2 regions of the Streptomyces sp. NPDC096132 genome follow, and region 2 is predicted to be linked to the other one. Evidence: riboswitches for the same ligand, from Rfam matches in the RefSeq annotation. Region 2 holds a riboswitch; the other holds the start of a gene.
The links. Region 2 has a riboswitch for glycine ahead of gcvT (glycine cleavage system aminomethyltransferase GcvT). Riboswitches for the same ligand answer to the same signal wherever they lie in the genome.
Positions count from the first base shown of each region.

Region 1 (5,763 bases), on a different contig from region 2:
ACCGGGCGGTCTGAGGGCCCCGCCCTGGCGGGCGGGCGGCTGGGCCGCCGTGGCGGTGGCGGTGTCAGAGGTCGGTGCGGCCTCATTGTCAGTGGCGTGGTGCAGCATCGGAGATGTGAGAAACGCGCCCACGATCCTGCATCTCGACATGGATGCCTTCTACGCCCAGGCGGAGCAGGCATCCAAGCCGAGCCTGCGTGGGAAGGCCGTGATCGTGGGCGGTCTGGGGCCGCGCGGGGTGGTGGCGACCGCCTCCTACGAGGCGCGGGCCTTCGGGGTGCACTCGGCGATGCCCATGGCCCAGGCGCGTCGGCTGGCCCCGAACGCCGCCTACCTCGTGCCGCGCTTCCCCTTCTACCGGTCGATCAGCGATCAGGTGATGCGGCTGCTGCGGGCGCTGTCGCCGCTGGTGGAGCCACTGAGCCTCGACGAGGCGTTCGTGGATCTGGAGGCCGGGGGCGCGGCCTGGGACAGCGAGTCGGCGCGGCTGACCGGGGTCCGGCTGCGGGCGGACATCCGGGCCGTCACGGGCCTCACCGGGTCGGTGGGGCTGGCCGCCTCGAAGATGCTCGCGAAGATCGCCTCCGAGGAGGCCAAACCCGACGGCCTGGTGCTCATCGAACCGGGGACCGAGCGGGCGCTGCTCGGACCCATGTCGGTGCGGACACTGCCCGGCGTCGGCCCGGCCACCGGTGACCACCTGCGGCGGGCCGGGATCACCACGGTCGACGAGCTCGCCGAGGCCGGCGAGGACGAGCTCGTGCGCCTGGTGGGCAAGGCGCACGGACACGGGTTGTACGCGATGGCGCTGGCGCGGGACGACCGGCCCGTGGTGGCGGAGCGGGAGACCAAGTCGGTGTCGGTCGAGGACACCTACGACGTGGACATCCACGACCGGCTGCGGGTGGAGCTGGAGGTGCAGCGCCTGGCGGAGCGCTGTGTGCGCAGGCTGCGGGGCTCCGGTCTGTCGGGGCGGACGATCGTGCTGAAGGTGCGGCGGTACGACTTCTCCACGCTCACCCGGTCCGAGACCCTGCGCGGGCCCACGGACGATCCGGCGGTGGTGCGGGAGGCCGCCGCGCGGCTGCTGGACTCCGTCGACACCACGGGCGGGGTGCGGCTGCTCGGGGTCGGCGTCAGCGGTCTGGCGGACTTCACGCAGGAGGATCTGTTCGCGCAGGCGGCGGAGGGGGAGCGGAGCGAGGGGGCCGCCGAGGAGGAGGCCCCCGAGGAGCCCGCCAGGGAGGAGCCGACGCCGGTCGAGCGCCAGTGGCGTCCCGGGCTTGACGTGGCGCATGCCGAGCTGGGGCACGGGTGGGTGCAGGGGAGCGGGCTGGGCCGGGTCACGGTGCGGTTCGAGACACCGGAGTCGGAGCCGGGGCGCGTGCGGACGTTCCGGGTGGACGACCCGGCGCTGGCGCCTGCGGAGCCGTTGCCGCTGGTCCGGCGAAGACCGGAGGACGACGGGGATCCGGACTCGACTTTCCCGGATCCGGCTGTGGGATCCGGGAACACAGGGTGACAGTGGTTCGTTACAGAGAGTGAAGGCGCCGGGGGCTTCGCGTCCGGTGGAGAGGGTGAAGACGGGGGAGTGGCATGCGCGTGGGACTGCGGGGCGGGGCGTTTGCGAAGGCCGGCGAGGTGTCCGTGGGGCGGGGAGTCGGGATGCGGGGTGGGCCGACGGGCTCAGCCCTCGTCGGTGCCCGCCAGTCGGCCGAAGTCGTGGTCCGGGAAGGGGGGAGGGGCTGCCACGTCGAGGCCGTAGTGGTGGTAGAGCTGGAGTTCCTGTTCCGGGGAGAGGTGCCGGCCCACGCCGAAGTCCGGGGCGTCCTTGATCAGAGCCCGGTCGAAGGGGACGCGCAGGGTGCCCTCCACCAGTTCGCTGGGCTCCAGGGGGACGAAGGCGTCCCGGGAGAACAGTCCGGTGCGTATGGCCGCCCACTCCGGCACTCCGGAGGCGTCGTCGAGGTAGACCTCGTCGACGGTGCCGATCTTGGTGCCGTTGCGGTCGAACGCCTTGCGGCCGATCAGGTTGCGCGGATCGATGTCGGTCTGCACGTGCCCTCCACTTGGTCGCAACTCATCCGTAAGCACTACAAAAGAACACATTGGGACGAGCGGCCACTCGAGGAGGTCCCGTTGACCTCGCTGGTAGTCTGGCAACGGCTGCTGACCCCGTGCGGGAGAGTCCTCCGAAGATCGTCGGAGGCGCCGAAGGAGCAAATCCTCCCCGGAATCTCTCAGGCCCACGTACCGCGCGGACGAGGTCACTCTGGAAAGCAGGGCGGATGTCGACGGCGTCGACGGCCTCCGTCCTCACCGACGGTGAAAACCGGCTGCCCAAGTGGCGGCCGGTGAAGCTCTCAGGTTGAGATGACAGAGGGGGAGGCCGTCCGGGTACCCGCGCCGTGGTGCCCCCCGAAGGTCGTGTCAGACCAGGAGGCCTCAGAAATGACCGCCGATCGCATTCCGCTCTCCGAGCTCGAACAGGGAATCCCCTTCGAGCAGCGCCACATCGGGCCCGACCAGGAGGCGCGGGCCAAGATGCTCGCGCACGTCGGCTACGGCTCACTCGACGAGCTCACCGCCGCCGCGGTCCCGGACGTGATCAAGAACGCCGACGCGCTGGACCTGCCCGACGCGCGCACCGAGGCCGAGGTCCTGGCGGAGCTGCGGTCGCTGGCCGACCGCAACCAGGTCCTCGATTCCATGATCGGACTCGGCTACTACGGCACCTTCACGCCGCCGGTCATCCTGCGCAACGTCATGGAGAACCCGGCTTGGTACACGGCCTACACCCCCTACCAGCCGGAGATCTCGCAGGGGCGCCTGGAGGCGCTGCTGAACTTCCAGACCATGGTCGCCGACCTGACCGGGCTGCCGACCTCGGGTGCCTCGCTGCTCGACGAGGGCACGGCCGCGGCCGAGGCGATGGCGCTGTCCCGGCGGATGGGGAAGAACAAGAAGGGCCTCTTCCTGATCGACGCGGACGTGCTGCCGCAGACCATCGCCGTGATCGAGACGCGCGCCGAGCCGACGGGCGTGGAGGTCGTCGTCGCCGACCTCGGCGAGGGCATCCCGGCCGACATCGCCGCGCGGGAGATCAATGGCGTGCTGCTGCAGTACCCGGGCGCCTCCGGGGCCGTACGCGACATCAAGGCCGTCATCGACCAGGCGCACGGGCTCGGGGCGCTCGTCACCGTCGCCGCCGATCTGCTCGCGCTGACGCTGCTGAAGTCACCCGGTGAGCTGGGGGCCGACATCGCGGTGGGGACGACGCAGCGGTTCGGTGTGCCGATGGGCTTCGGTGGTCCGCACGCGGGCTACATGGCGGTGCACGAGAAGTTCGCGCGCAGCCTGCCCGGGCGACTCGTGGGTGTGTCCCTGGACGCGGACGGGCACAAGGCCTACCGGCTAGCGCTGCAGACGCGTGAGCAGCACATCCGGCGGGAGAAGGCCACCAGCAACATCTGCACGGCGCAGGTGCTGCTCGCGGTGATGGCCGGGATGTACGCCGTCTACCACGGGCCCGACGGACTGCGGGCGATCGCGCGGCGGACGCACCGGTACGCCACGATCCTGGCGGCGGGGCTGGCGGCCGGCGGGGTCGAGGTCGTGCACGGCTCCTACTTCGACACCCTGACCGTGCGGGTGCCCGGGAAGGCCGGGGAGGTCGTCGCCGCCGGGCGGGAGCACGGGGTCAACCTGCACCTCGTCGACGCCGACCGGGTGTCGATCGCGTGCGACGAGACCACGGCGCGGGCCCAGGTGGCCGCCGTATGGGCCGCCTTCGGGGTGGACGGGGACGTCGAGGCGCTCGACGCGGTCACCGGGGACGCCCTGCCGGCCGGGGTGCTGCGGTCCGACGCGATCCTGACGCACCCCGTGTTCCACCAGCACCGTTCCGAGACCGCGATGCTGCGCTATCTGCGCCGGCTCGCCGACCGGGACTACGCGCTCGACCGGGGCATGATCCCGCTGGGCTCCTGCACCATGAAGCTCAACGCGACCACCGAGATGGAGCCGGTCACCTGGCCCGAGTTCGGGCAGCTGCACCCCTTCGCGCCCGCCGAGCAGGCGGAGGGCTACCTCACGCTCATCCGTGAGCTGGAGGAGCGGCTCGCCGAGGTCACCGGGTACGACAAGGTGTCGCTGCAGCCCAACGCGGGGTCGCAGGGCGAGCTGGCCGGGCTGCTGGCCGTACGCGGATACCACCGGGCCAACGGGGACGAGCAGCGGACCGTGTGTCTGATCCCGTCCTCCGCGCACGGCACGAACGCGGCGAGCGCCGTGATGGCCGGGATGAAGGTCGTCGTCGTCAAGACCGCAGAGGACGGCGAGGTCGACGTCGAGGACCTGCGGGTGAAGATCGAGCAGCACCGGGACGAGCTGGCGGTGCTGATGATCACGTACCCGTCGACGCACGGTGTGTTCGAGGAGCATGTCGCCGACATCTGTGCGCAGGTGCACGAGGCGGGCGGGCAGGTGTACGTCGACGGCGCCAACCTCAACGCGCTCGTCGGACTCGCCAAGCCGGGGCACTTCGGCGGTGACGTCTCGCACCTGAACCTGCACAAGACGTTCTGCATCCCGCACGGCGGTGGAGGGCCGGGCGTCGGACCGGTCGGGGTGCGCTCGCACCTCGCGCCGTACCTGCCGAACCACCCGATGCAGCCCGCCGCCGGGCCCGAGACGGGTGTGGGGCCGATCTCGGCCGCGCCCTGGGGTTCCGCCGGCATCCTGCCCATCTCGTGGGCGTACGTGCGGCTCATGGGCGGCGCGGGGCTCAAGCGGGCCACCCAGGTGGCGGTGCTGAGCGCCAACTACATCGCCAAGCGGCTCGAGCCGCACTACCCGGTGCTCTACACCGGCCCGGGCGGGCTGGTCGCGCACGAGTGCATCATCGATCTGCGGCCGCTGACCAAGGCGACGGGGGTGAGCGTCGACGACGTCGCGAAGCGGCTCATCGACTACGGCTTCCACGCGCCGACGATGTCGTTCCCGGTGGCCGGGACGCTGATGATCGAGCCGACGGAGTCCGAGGACCTCGTCGAGCTGGACCGGTTCTGCGAGGCGATGATCGCGATCCGCGCGGAGATCGAGAAGGTCGGGTCGGGCGAGTGGCCGGCCGACGACAACCCGCTCCACCACGCCCCGCACACCGCCGCCGCGCTCGGGGGCGAGTGGGAGCACGCGTACACGCGGCAGGAGGCCGTCTTCCCCGCCGGGGTGTCCGCCGCCGACAAGTACTGGCCGCCGGTGCGCCGGATCGACCAGGCCTTCGGTGACCGGAATCTGGTCTGCTCGTGCCCGCCGCTGGACGCGTACGAGGACTGAGTCACGCAGGTGAGGCAAGCGGCGTAAGGCCGCGAAGGCCGAGTGCTGCCGTCCGGTTGGGGCGGGAGTGCTCGGCCTTCGTCGCGTCAGGCCACAGCGAGGGCCACCTCGGTCGCCTTGATCAGGGCGATGACGTCGGAGCCCACGAAGAGGCCGAGGTCGGTGGCCGCGTCCTTGGTGATCGCGGCGGTGAGTTCGCCGCCGTCCACGGTGACCCTCACGGTCGCCATGGCCTCGCCGAGGGTGAGTCCGGTGACCGTGCCGTGGAGCTGGTTGCGGATCGAGAGGCCGTCGACCCGCTGGGTGGCGAGGGAGACCTCGGTGGACTTCACCAGGGCGCGAACGGCGGTGCCGGCGGTGAGGGTCAGGTCGTTCACGGCCTCCAGGGTGATGGCGGCCGTGAGGTCCTGGCCGCCGTCCAGATGG
Region 1 covers NZ_JBIWGA010000021.1:159,070-164,832, reverse strand. Annotated here, with positions in the region: gene ACIRF9_RS38140 (MerR family transcriptional regulator) at 1-14, shown strand, start outside; gene ACIRF9_RS38135 (DNA polymerase IV) at 116-1,522, shown strand; gene ACIRF9_RS38130 (PRC-barrel domain-containing protein) at 1,687-2,058, opposite strand; glycine riboswitch at 2,171-2,266, shown strand; gene gcvP (aminomethyl-transferring glycine dehydrogenase) at 2,452-5,337, shown strand; gene ACIRF9_RS38120 (molybdopterin-binding protein) at 5,424-5,763, opposite strand, start outside.
Region 1: it holds a riboswitch for glycine, as region 2 does, so the genes downstream of both, gcvP (aminomethyl-transferring glycine dehydrogenase) here and gcvT (glycine cleavage system aminomethyltransferase GcvT) in region 2, are expected to answer to the same signal.

Region 2 (5,763 bases):
TGCCGCTTGTAGCGGCGTGTTCAGTCCGTCGTACACAGGGACGAAGTCCCCTGGACCGGGAGTCTTCAACGCTTTGGCGATCTGTAGCCAGAGTTGGCGGCGAAAGGATGCGTAAACGTGATGCGGGTAGATGGGTTCCGTTATCCGGACGGTGGGTAACGGGGGTCGGACGGCGACTTGTTGGGGCAGATCGGACAGAAACCGGACCAATCGCCGCCATCTACGCGCGGAGAACTCCCGTCGGTGACCGGCGCGGTCACCCAGGGGAGTCCGGAATCAGTACCTGCCGGTGGGCGGGTAGCCGTAACCGCCCGCGGGAGCCTGGGCCGGGGCGGCGGGCACATGGGCCTCACGGTCGTAGAACGCGCGGGCGTTGGCCCGCATCCACATCACGACCGGGTCGTGCTCGTCGGTCATGGCGACCGTCGACACCGGCAGCCCGTCCGGCACCGCGCCGATCGACTGCTGCATCATCGCCCGTACGGCGTCCACGGCCGGCGGCGAGGTGTCGTACACGTCGAGCCCGATGGAGAGGTAGGGCGCGCCGAGGGACGGCTGCACCCAGGCGCGGCGCAACGCGCGGACCACCGGGGTGCGGTGGGCGTTCTGCGCGAGCAGGGCGTAGAACTGGGGGATCTCGATGCCCGGTTCGGAGAGGCGGAGGGGTCCGGCGGGCTGGCGCTCCAGGCCGGTCGCGATGCGGCGCAGATCGAGCCAGGGGATGCCGACACCGCCGCCGGGGGCGTGCGGGTTCAGCCAGAGGCCGTAGTGGTCGGGATAGAGCGTGCGGGCCACGTCGACTCCGTCGACCACCTCGTACGAGCGGTTCCAGCCGCTGGCGCTCAGCTCCTGGGCGGAGGTCACGCAGGGGGCGTAGCCGTGGCCGTCCACTTCCATGTTCCCGTACTGGGCGTCCGGGGAGCCGGCCTGGCCTTGCCACAGGAGCATCCAGACCTGGCCGGAGGCGGGGGTCGCGAGCGCGCGCAGGAGGGCCTCGTAGGCGTCGTAGCGCCCGGGCGTGACCTGGCGCAGCATGTGCTCGACCTGTCCGGCCGCGATGCCGCTGGCGCTCACCGGTTACCGCCCCTTCTTCTGTGTTGCCCCGCGTATGAGAACAGCTTAAGTGGCGCCGCCGACAGTGGCCGCCCACGAGCTCGGGGGTTCTTGCGCTAGTGCCGCGGCAGGCAACGTTTGCCCGTCAAGGAGCGGCGTCCGGTGCGTGCTCTCGTCGTGCCGGCCGGAAGCCCTCGTACTGGATGTACTTGGGCTTTCGGCCGGTGCGGCGGTGGGGGTACCTCCCGCTCGAGCGAAGCCGAGAGTGGGGGAGCGTGCCGGGCGTCGCGACGGGGCAAACGTTGCCTGCCGGGGCACTAGTGAACCCTCGTATAGAACGGCCGTATCCGTTCCCTCATCCACTCCCCCACCGGATCCTGTGCCACGTCCAGCAGGATCAGGTTGACCGGCCACTTGACCGGGACGTTGCCCATGGCTCGGCCCAGGGCGTCCAGGGGGAGTTCGCGGAGGTCGCCGTCGAGGTGGGAGAGCTCGACGCCGACGAACATGACCGGGTCGGCCGTTTCGATGGCGGCGAGGCAGCGGCGGGCGGTGAGGACCACGCCCGTCGCCTCGAACTCGGCGGAGGCGGCGGCGAGGAAGTCCACCGGGTCGTCCTGCCAGTCGGGCTCGAAGAGGCGGACGCGGCCGCCGGTGGCGGGACCGTCCAGCACGGTGCGGCCGGCGCGGCACAGCTCGGCCACGGCCGGCGGGGGAAGCGGGACGCCGACCACGCCGTCCGGGTTGACGAGGATGCCGACCTGCGGGGGCAGCCCGCGGGCGAACTCCACCGCCGGGGCGATCGTGTACGACATGTGGGAGCCGACGACCTGACGGAACTGTTCCTCGGAGCTGAACACGGGCACGTAGACCTGGCCCTCCAGCTCCAGCGTGGGCAGGTCGAGCGGGCCGCTGTGCGGGCCGCCGCCGCTCGGCAGGGGCACCCAGACGAAGCTGCGGCCGAGCACCTCGACGATCCGGCCGCCGGCGCCGGGCATGCCGAGGGAGGCGGAGAGCACCTCCTCCAACTCGTTGCCGGGCCATCCGCCGTGGGGATGGGGGTGCGCTTGTGCCGGGAAGTCCGGGGAGACCGGGAAGTCCGCCGGGGGGAAGTCCATCTGCCTACCGCCTGCTGGGAACCGCTGCTGTGGCTGAAGGCTAGCGGGTACCGGGGGACTTTCCTCAGTCGTCGAAGCCCCCGTCCGCCCCGTGGGTGTCAGGTCCTGTCCCGGCCCGTGAACCCGATGCGGCTCAGGGAGTCCGCCGCGTCGCGGTCGAGCAGGACCGCCGAGCCGACTCCCGCGGGCAGCCGGCCCTTCTCCACCGCGCGGATGAGGTGGGCGGCGGCCCTGCGGTGGCGCAGGAACGCGTACCGCGAGACACCCCGGCCGCGCTCGCGCTGGCCCTCGATCGCGGTGTCCGGGGTGACGTCGAGCAGCAGCAGGTGCAGGGTGCCGCCGCGGCGGCGGGCCTCGCGGGCCAGCCAGTCGCGCACCCAGGCCTGCGTACCGCAGTCGTGCACGACGACGCCCTCGCCGGTGCGCAGGGCGCGGCGCAGTCCGGCGTAGTGGGCGAGGCGGACCAGGGGGCGGTAGACGGCGTAGGGCAGGAAGCGGGGGGCGCGGGCGTCCCAGCGGTCGCGGACGTCCTGGGAGTCGATCCGGATGCCCCGGACGGCGCGCGCCATGAGCGTGGACTTGCCGCTGCCGGGCAGGCCGGTGACCACGACCAGGTCACGGGGGCCGAACAGCAGGCCGTGCGGGCTGTGGCCGGTCCGCTCCCGCAGGTCACGGACGACGGGCACGGTGTGCGGGTCGCACGCCCGGCGGGCCCGGCCGGTCGGCTGTGCGGGCAGCGCGGGCAACGCGAGCGCCGAGGTGGTCGCGAATGCCGTGGTCCTCGCCGTGGTCCTGTCCACCGTGATCGTCCTCCCCAGAGGTTCGGGTAAGTCCCTCATCCCCATCGAGCGTAAAGAGAAGGTAATGCGCGGTGTCTAGTGTTTTCGTGCGCGTACCGACACAAGCCGGTTACAGATGCGGCCTGCCACGATCGGGTGAAGGCGTGCGATGATGTCCGCGCCAACTGCATACCGGCCGCTTGAATCCGCGCGGGAGAGTCCCCAGCAGCAGTTTCGCCGGGGCGCCGAAGGAGCAAGTCCCTCCCTTGAATCTCTCAGGCCCCGTTACCGCGCGGGCGAGGCACATCTGAAAAGCGGACCGCCGTCGCCGGTGGTCCCACCCAAGGTGCAAGCCGTGACCTGCGTTCTTCGAGACGCGGGAGGTCATGGCGAACCTCTCAGGTTCCGATGACAGATGGGGAGGAACGACCTCGCCCGTCCGCATTGGGAGACGACTGTCCGATGAGCAGTACCGCTATCCGTCGTACCGCGCTCGATGCCCTGCATCGCTCGCTCGGCGCGACGATGACCGACTTCGCCGGCTGGGACATGCCCCTGCGCTACGGCTCCGAGCGCGACGAGCACAACGCCGTGCGCACGAAGGCCGGCCTGTTCGACCTCTCGCACATGGGCGAGATCACCGTCACCGGCCCGCAGGCGGCCGCCCTGCTGAACTTCGCCCTGGTCGGCGACATCGCCTCCGTCGGTGTCGGCCGCGCCCGCTACACCATGATCTGTCAGGCCGACGGCGGCATCCTGGACGACCTGATCGTCTACCGGCTCCAGGAGACGGAGTACCTGGTGGTCGCCAACGCCTCCAACGCCCAGGTGGTGCTGGACGCGCTGGTGGAGCGTTCCTCCGGGTTCGACGCCGAGGTGCGGGACGACCGGGACGCGTACGCCCTGATCGCCGTGCAGGGGCCGCAGTCGCCGGGGATCCTGAAGGCCCTCACCGACGCCGACCTCGACGGCCTGAAGTACTACGCGGGCCTGCCCGGGACCGTCGCCGGGGTCCCCGCGCTGATCGCGCGCACCGGGTACACCGGTGAGGACGGCTTCGAGCTGTTCGTGAAGCCGGAGCACGCGGTCGGGCTGTGGCAGGCGCTGACCGAGGCCGGAGCGGGCGCCGGGCTCGTCCCCTGCGGTCTGTCCTGCCGGGACACCCTGCGCCTGGAGGCGGGCATGCCGCTGTACGGGCACGAGCTGAGCACGTCGCTGACGCCCTTCGACGCCGGGCTCGGCCGGGTCGTGAAGTTCGGGAAGGACGGCGACTTCGTGGGCCGCGAGGCGCTGGCGGAGGCCGCCGCCCTCGCGCAGGAGAAGCCCCCGCGCGTCCTGGTCGGCCTGGTCGCCGAGGGCCGCCGGGTGCCGCGCGCCGGGTACGCCGTCGTCGCCGGTGGCGCGGTCATCGGTGAGGTCACCTCGGGTGCGCCCTCCCCCACGCTGGGCAGGCCGATCGCGATGGCCTACGTCGACGCGGCGCACGCGACGCCGGGCACGTCCGGCGTCGGTGTGGACATCCGGGGCACCCACGAGCCGTACGAGGTCGTGGCGCTGCCCTTCTACAAGCGTCAGAAGTAGCCCCTCCGGTGATGCTGAGCACGTAGTCGCTGCTCAGGCACGCCTTCAGCAGTCCCCCATTCATCAGCACTCCCCCGCGTACAGGAGAATTCAGGCCATGAGCAACCCCCAGCAGCTGCGCTACAGCAAGGAGCACGAGTGGCTGTCCGGCGCCGAGGACGGCGTCGCGACGGTCGGCATCACGGAGCACGCGGCCAACGCGCTCGGCGATGTCGTCTTCGTCCAGCTCCCGGAGGTCGGTGCCACGGTGGCCGCGGGCGAGACCTGCGGCGAGCTGGAGTCGACCAAGTCGGTCAGCGACCTGTACTCCCCGGTGACCGGTGAGGTCACCGAGGTCAACGAGGACGTCGTCAACGACCCGTCGCTGGTCAACTCCGCCCCCTTCGAGGGCGGCTGGCTGTTCAAGGTACGCGTGGCGGAGGAGCCGGCCGACCTGCTCTCCGCCGACGAGTACACCGCCTTTTCCGCCGGCTGAGGAGTCGTAGACGCATGTCCGTCCTGAACACGCCCCTGCACGAGCTCGACCCGGAGATCGCCGCCGCGGTCGACGCCGAGCTGAACCGCCAGCAGTCCACGCTCGAGATGATCGCCTCGGAGAACTTCGCTCCGCTCGCGGTCATGGAGGCGCAGGGCTCGGTCCTGACCAACAAGTACGCCGAGGGCTACCCGGGCCGCCGCTACTACGGCGGCTGCGAGCACGTCGACGTCGCCGAGCAGATCGCGATCGACCGGCTCAAGGAGCTGTTCGGCGCCGAGTACGCCAACGTCCAGCCGCACTCGGGTGCCTCCGCCAACCAGGCCGCCCTGTTCGCGCTGGCCCAGCCCGGCGACACCATCCTGGGCCTGGACCTCGCCCACGGCGGCCACCTCACCCACGGGATGCGGCTGAACTTCTCCGGCAAGCAGTTCGACGTGGTCGCCTACCACGTGGACGCCGAGACCGGCCTGGTCGACATGGCCGAGGTCGAGAAGCTCGCCCAGGAGCACCGCCCGAAGGTGATCATCGCGGGCTGGTCGGCGTACCCGCGGCAGCTGGACTTCGCCGAGTTCCGCCGGATCGCCGACGAGGCCGGGGCGTACCTGTGGGTCGACATGGCCCACTTCGCGGGCCTGGTCGCGGCCGGTCTCCACCCGAACCCGGTGGAGTACGCGGACGTCGTCACCTCCACCACCCACAAGACGCTGGGCGGGCCGCGCGGCGGCATCATCCTGGCGAAGAAGGACTTCGCGAA
Region 2 covers NZ_JBIWGA010000026.1:46,774-52,536, reverse strand. Annotated here, with positions in the region: gene ACIRF9_RS41310 (enhanced serine sensitivity protein SseB C-terminal domain-containing protein) at 277-1,074, opposite strand; gene ACIRF9_RS41305 (enhanced serine sensitivity protein SseB) at 1,371-2,171, opposite strand; gene ACIRF9_RS41300 (AAA family ATPase) at 2,270-2,971, opposite strand; glycine riboswitch at 3,152-3,251, shown strand; gene gcvT (glycine cleavage system aminomethyltransferase GcvT) at 3,413-4,531, shown strand; gene gcvH (glycine cleavage system protein GcvH) at 4,629-5,006, shown strand; gene glyA (serine hydroxymethyltransferase) at 5,021-5,763, shown strand, end outside.